2 regions of the Cellulosilyticum sp. ST5 genome follow, and region 1 is predicted to be linked to the other one. Evidence: riboswitches for the same ligand, from Rfam matches in the RefSeq annotation. Region 1 holds a riboswitch; the other holds the start of a gene.
The links. A riboswitch is a leader RNA that binds a small molecule or an ion and turns the genes downstream of it on or off. The one in region 1 is predicted to bind S-adenosylmethionine.
Positions count from the first base shown of each region.

Region 2: it holds a riboswitch for S-adenosylmethionine, as region 1 does, so the genes downstream of both, QTL86_RS18980 (pyridoxal phosphate-dependent aminotransferase) here and QTL86_RS17710 (ECF-type riboflavin transporter substrate-binding protein) in region 1, are expected to answer to the same signal.

Region 1 covers NZ_CP132338.1:3,658,326-3,661,890, forward strand. Annotated here, with positions in the region: gene recQ (DNA helicase RecQ) at 1-954, opposite strand, end outside; SAM riboswitch class I at 1,450-1,549, shown strand; gene QTL86_RS17710 (ECF-type riboflavin transporter substrate-binding protein) at 1,630-2,190, shown strand; gene QTL86_RS17715 (ABC transporter ATP-binding protein) at 2,337-3,565, shown strand, end outside.
Region 2 covers NZ_CP132338.1:3,938,978-3,942,542, forward strand. Annotated here, with positions in the region: gene QTL86_RS18970 (pyridoxal-phosphate dependent enzyme) at 1-69, opposite strand, end outside; gene QTL86_RS18975 (trans-sulfuration enzyme family protein) at 56-1,180, opposite strand; SAM riboswitch class I at 1,539-1,652, shown strand; gene QTL86_RS18980 (pyridoxal phosphate-dependent aminotransferase) at 1,806-2,963, shown strand; gene QTL86_RS18985 (methionine ABC transporter ATP-binding protein) at 2,975-3,565, shown strand, end outside.

The DNA.
Region 1 (3,565 bases):
CGCACGACCTGCTTCTTGATAATAGCCTTCCATATTCTTAGGCATATTATAATGTAATACGAATCTTACATTGGGTTTATCTATCCCCATTCCGAAGGCATTAGTCGCAATCATCACTGATACTCTATCATATAAAAAGTCATCTTGATTGCTACTTCGCTCAGCTTCACTTAAACCCGCATGATATTTTGTACATGGTAAACCTAACCTAAGTAGTCTTTCATAGAGATCATCTACACCTTTTCTGGTTGCACAGTAAATCACACCACTTTCACCAACATGTTCTCTTAGATACATTTCAGTTTCGTGAAGTTTATTTTCTGGCTTTCTTACTTCAAAATAAAGGTTAGGTCTATCAAAACTACTGGTTAACTCAAATGGTTTATTGAGTTCTAAAAGCTTAATAATATCTTCTTTGACGAGGGGCGTCGCTGTTGCTGTAAAAGCGGCTACAATCGGTCTCTTAGGAAGAGCGTAAAGTATTTGACTAACTCTTCTATAACTAGGTCTGAAGTCATGTCCCCACTGACTCACACAATGGGCTTCATCCACTGCAACCATAGAAACAGGAACCTCCCTTATTAAATCCATAAAACTCTCAGTCTCTAGACGTTCTGGTGCTACATATAAAAGCTTGTATGCTCCCATTCTAGCATTGGCTCTAATTTCTCTAAATTCTTTTGTACTTAGAGTAGAATTAATAAGCTCTGCTTCAATGCCGTACTCTTTAAGTGTATCTACTTGATCTTTCATCAAAGAAATAAGAGGAGAAATAACAATAGTCACTCCATCCAATAAAAGTGCTGGTACTTGATAGCATATGGATTTCCCCCCACCAGTTGGCATAATCCCTAATGCATCTTTGCCTGATAAGATAGCCTGAATCAATTCTTCTTGCCCAGGTCTAAAGGCATCATAACCATAATATTTCTTTAGTATATTTAATGGATTCATTTTACTTTCTCCTTCTTTTCTCTATTTATTGTTTCGAAATACTCTACTCTCACCCATTCTTAACAGTATAATCCACGTCTCTGAATGTGCCATAATCTTAAATATAGCCTTGTTCTCTATTTATCCATTATAACCATAATGACGCACCACTTAAACATATAAACTTTTTCCCTCTATTTTATATTGTCCTATTCATTATTTACTAGCACCGGTGAATTGTACGGCCCTCCTAGATTAAATAAAACACTCATTTGACTACTTTATAAATTTTATTATAACGGTCACTTCTATTTTTAATCATTAAAATTCGCTGTATTGCTTGCTTCACAATTTATTTTATTACTTATTTTCACTATATAATAATTCAAAAATATTTTTCACTTAGAATTCTTGATGATTATTTTAAAGCTATTTCTATTTCTTTACTTTAATTCCATAATAATTCAATTGACACTAATCACTTTACATAATATTATATTTACATATGAATATACTTGCTTATCACGAGTGGCGGAGGGACTGGCCCTATGAAGCCCGGCAACCTGTATAATATCAAGGTGCCAAATCCAACAGTAAACAAACTGGAAGATGAGTATAGACCGGTCAAAGCCTGAGTTTATACTCAGGCTTTTTTGCGTTTAAAGGAAATCATCTATTTTAAAAACAGGAGACACAATGAAAAATAACAAAACACTTTCTATACGTACAATTGTAGCCATAGGAATTGGATCAGCAGTCTTTTTAATCTTAGGACGTTTTGCTTCTATTCCTACGGGGATTCCCAATACAGAAATTCAAACAGCTTATGCTTTTTTAGCATTAATGGCTGTGCTTTATGGCCCTCTAGCTGGTGCCTCTATCGGATTCATCGGACATACATTAAAGGATATTACAGCTTATGGGTCACCATGGTTTAGCTGGATTATTGCTTCAGCCGTAGTTGGACTCATTATTGGTTTTTCAGTTAAAGCCTTAAAACTTCAAGATGGCTATTTTGGTAAAAAACAACTCATCCTCTTTAATTTATTCCAAGTTATAGCAAATGGAATGGCTTGGGGGATTGTTGCTCCTACTTTAGATATACTCATTTATGCAGAACCAAGTAATAAGGTTTATATTCAAGGAGCAGTATCTGGAATCTCTAATATTATAACTATCGGCGTATTAGGTTCTATTTTATTAGCTTCTTATGCTAAAACTAGAATCCAAACCGGAAGTTTAAAACTTGAAGACTAATATAACTTGCGTTCTAAATGTCTATTACAACTTCAAAGCTGTTTACATTTAGAGCTCATTATCCAGAGGCTACAGTTTATAATATTGTATCTTGAAGATGATTAAATATTATGAGCGATAGTCAATAGATACAGAAAGGAACAACTATGAAAAAACCTGTTATTGAATTTAATAACTTTAGCTTTCAATATAGAGTACAATATGAACCTACTTTAAAAAACATTAACTTAACTATTTATGAAGGTGAAAAGGTACTCATCTTAGGTCCTTCTGGTTCAGGAAAAAGTACCTTAGGTGCTACTTTAAATGGCCTTATTCCTTTTAGAACAGAAGGTACATCAACTGGTAGTTTAAAAATCAATGGTAAAGAAACTGCCAATCTTAGCCTATTTGAACTTTCTCAAATGGTGGGGACGGTTCTTCAAGATCCTGATAGTCAGTTTATTGGACTTACTGTAGGCGAGGATATGGCCTTTAGCCTAGAAAATAAATGTATCGCACAAAATGAGCTGAAGACAAAAGTAAGTGAAGTAGCTTCTATTGTAGAGGTAGATGATTTTCTAAATGTGGCACCTCACTCTTTATCTGGCGGGCAAAAACAACGTGTTACTTTAGGCGGTACCCTTGTAAGTGATGCCGATATCTTGCTTTTTGATGAACCTTTAGCTAGCCTCGATCCAGCTACTGGTGAAAAGGCTATTGACCTAATTCATCAAGTACATGAGCAGACTGGTAAGACTATTATTATCATCGAACATCGTTTAGAAGATGTTTTACATCGACCTATAGACCGTATCATCGTTATGAACCAAGGTCATATTCTATTAGATACAACCCCAAATCGATTATTTAAAGAAGATACCCTTAAACAAAATGGTATTCGTGAACCACTCTATATTACAGCACTTAAGTATGCGGGATGTGATCTTAAAGCTTTTGATAAAGTTGAACCTTTAGATCAAATTAATCTTAAAGGATGTAAAGAAAAACTTGAAGCTTTTATGAATAATACATTAGAAATTAAAGACAAAGTTAATGATGATGTGCTACTTGAATTTGAAGAAGTTAACTTTAGCTATGATAGAAGTAAAGCTTTACTTAAAGATATTAACTTAAAACTTTATAAGGGTGAGATGCTAAGTATCGTAGGCAAAAATGGCGCTGGTAAGTCTACACTTTCAAAACTGATTTGTGGTTTTTATAAACCTACTAAAGGTAGACTACTCCTTAAAGGACAGGATATGAAACACTTAACCATTAAAGAACGCTGCGAATCTATCGGTGTTGTACTTCAAAATCCAAATCAAATGATTTCTAAACCAATGCTTTATGATGAAGTTGCACTTGCACTTCGTAATCAAGGTTTACCTGAAGC
Region 2 (3,565 bases), 280 kb from region 1:
AGAAATATGATTGAGTTTTAAGAGTGGGGTATTACCAATAAGTTCACGAATATCATTAATATAGTGCATGAGATGTACCTCCTTCAGAGATAGAAAGATTAAGTGCATGGGTTAAATCAGTTATCAAGTCGTCAGCATCTTCGATGCCTACAGAAAGACGAAGTAAACCATCTGTTATACCTAAGGCCTTTCTTTGTTCTACAGGAATAGAAGCATGCGTCATAGCTGCTGGAAGGCAAATAAGACTTTCTACGCCTCCTAGACTTTCTGCCAGAGCAATGAGTTTAACATTTTCTACGAGCTTTAGAGCGACCTCGGGGTCACTAAGTTCAAAAGAAATCATAGCGCCTAAACCTGGATAATAGATTTTACTTACCTGAGGTAGAGTGTGTAAGAAATCAACAATCGCTTTAGCATTAGCTTGAGCCTTTTCTAATCTAATAGCCAATGTTTTAATACCTCTTATAAGTAAAAAGCTATCTTGGGGACCAAGTATCCCACCTACAGCATTTTGTAAAAAGCCAAGTCGTTCTTTAAGGTCTTCATGAGCAACAACTACAAGCCCAGCAACCACATCACTATGTCCGCCTAAATATTTGGTGCCGCTATGAACAACAATGTCTATGCCGTGTTCTATAGGACGTTGAAGATAAGGGGTTAAAAACGTGTTGTCAACAACCGAAATGAGGTTATGACTTTTGGCAAGTGTACTAATTGCTGATAGGTCTGTGATTTTCATTAATGGATTAGTAGGTGTTTCAATAAAGATGGCTTTAGTAGTAGGCGTGATAGCTTTTTGAACAGCTTCAAGGTCGGAAGTATCTACTAGAGAATAAGAAATGCCAAGATGAACGAATACCTTATCGACTACTCGAAAAGTACCACCGTAGACATTATCAGATAGAAGAATATGGTCTCCTGTTTTAAAAAGCATAAGGACTGTAGAAAGAGCGGCTAAACCAGAAGCAAAAGCAAAACCAGCGATGCCACCTTCTAGATCTTTAATAAGTTCTTCTAAAGCCTGTCTTGTAGGATTACCTGTGCGTGCATATTCAAAGCCTTTATGTTTACCAATCCCTTCTTGTCTAAAAGTAGATGTTTGATAAATAGGAATATTAACTGCGCCTGTAAAGGCATCTTCAGAGATACCACCATGGATAACCTTTGATTCAAATTTCATAAAATAACCTCCTTTAAATTGGTAATAAATTTTACAATATATCAAATTTTTTAAATTAAAGAGAGTATACATCAAATTTAATTCCTAGTAAATATATTTATTTTAAAGGAATTAAAAATGTGACAGTCCAAAAAGAAAAAGTTATTGATAGTCAAAGACTAAAGCAAATAAGAAAATAATAATAAATAAAACTTATCCATTAATGGTTCTATAAAAAAAGAAATTCCTAGTAACTTCAAGGGAAATTAAAAAGAAAATAAAATAAAAAAATATATTAAAAAATAGTTGACAATTTAAAAAAATAAAAATATACTACTAAACATATAAAACAACTAGGAAATAAAACCAAGTGAATAATTTCTTATCCAGAGAGGCAGAGGGACTGGCCCAGTGACGCCCGGCAACCTGAACATGTTATAAAATGCTCAAGGTGCTAATTCCAGCAAACCAGAAGTGGTTTGGAAGATAAGAGTATGTAGCATAGTGAATTTTAAAAGCTGCTTTCTTATCTTAAGAAAGCAGCTTTTATAGTTTGTAAAATATTACTTTTAAATGAAGTAGGCAGAAAAACACGGAAAAATGAAAGAAACTACAAGATCAAGGTTAATTAAAGGGAGGAAACAAGATGAGTAAGTTAAGTCATAGATTAGATGGGTTTGGAGAATCCGTGATTAGGAAGATGACGCGTATTGCTAATCAACATGGGGCTATTAACCTTTCACAAGGTTTTCCTGATTTTGATCCACCTAAGGCATTAATAGAAGAATTACAAAGGGTAGCCATAGAGGGGCCGCACCAATATGCAGTGACTTGGGGAGCACAAAATTTTAGAGAAGCTTTAGCCAAGAAGCAAGAACATTTTATGGGGATTAAATTAAACCCAGATGAAAATATCGTAGTCACTTGTGGTAGTACAGAGGCCATGATGACAGCTATGATGGCTATTTGCGATAGCGGTGACAAAGTTGCTATCTTCTCACCTTTTTATGAGAACTATGTAGCAGATACAGTGCTTTGTGGAGCTGAGCCCATTTACATTCCACTTAAACCACCTGCCTTTAACTTTGATAAAGAGGAACTTGAAGCAGCTTTTAAAGCAGGTGCTAAAGCTTTGATTCTCTGTAATCCATCTAATCCAACTGGAAAGGTATTTACTAAAGAAGAGCTACTAGACATTGCACAGCTTGTTAAAGAGTATGACGCTTATGTCATTACAGATGAAGTTTATGAGCATATCGTTTTTGAACCATATAAACATCATTACTTTGCATCGCTACCTGGCATGTTTGAGAGAACTATTTCTTGTAGTTCACTTTCAAAGACTTATTCCATTACAGGTTGGAGATTAGGTTATGTAATAGCACCGAAGGTTATTATTGATCAATGTAAAAAGATACATGACTTTTTAACAGTAGGAGCAGCAGCCCCTCTTCAGGAAGCTGCAACAGTAGGACTTAAATTAGAAGATGACTACTATAAAGAACTTACAGCGTTATACGGAAAGAAAAGAGAGTTGTTCTTGTCAGGGCTTGATAGCATAGGACTTAAGTACTTTAAGCCAGAAGGTGCTTATTATGTCATGGTTGATATTGAAGAATTTGGTGTTTCATCAGACTACGAATTTGCAAAAAGACTTATTAAAGAAGTAGGCGTAGCAGCTGTACCAGGTTCTAGTTTTTTCAAAGAACCTGTTAATCAATATATACGTTTCCACTTTGCTAAAAAACCAGAAACACTAGAGCTAGCTTTAGAGAGATTAACGCAAATAAAAAAACATTTTTAGGAGGTGCTACAATGATTCGTTTTGAACAAGTAAATGTAAGCTTTAAACAAAAAAATCAAATCGTTAATGCCGTTAGTAATGTATCACTTCATATAGAACCAGGAGAAATCTTTGGAATAGTTGGGGGGAGTGGCGCAGGTAAAAGCACCTTAGTAAGAACCATTAATGGATTACAAAAGCCTACTTCAGGCAGTGTTTTTGTAGAGGGAGAGGATGTAACAAAACTTTCTTCTAGAGAGATTAGGGGATTACGAAAGAAAATCGGCATGATTTTTCAACACTTTAATTTAATCTCAAGAAAAACAGTAGGGGAGAATATAGAGTTTGCTCTTAAAGTCCAGGATTACCCTAAAGCTCAAAGGCAAACTAGAACTAAAGAATTACTTGAGCTAGTGGGCCTAGAAGATAAAGAAAATGTTTATCCAGCTAGTTTAAGTGGTGGGCAAAAACAAAGGGTAGGTATAGCAAGAGCTTTAGCAGCGAATCCAAAGATTTTACTTTGCGATGAAGCAACTTCTGCATTAGATGTGCAAACAACTGAGGAAATTGTGGATATCTTAAAAGGAATTAATGCTAAGTTGGGGATTACTATTGTGTTTATC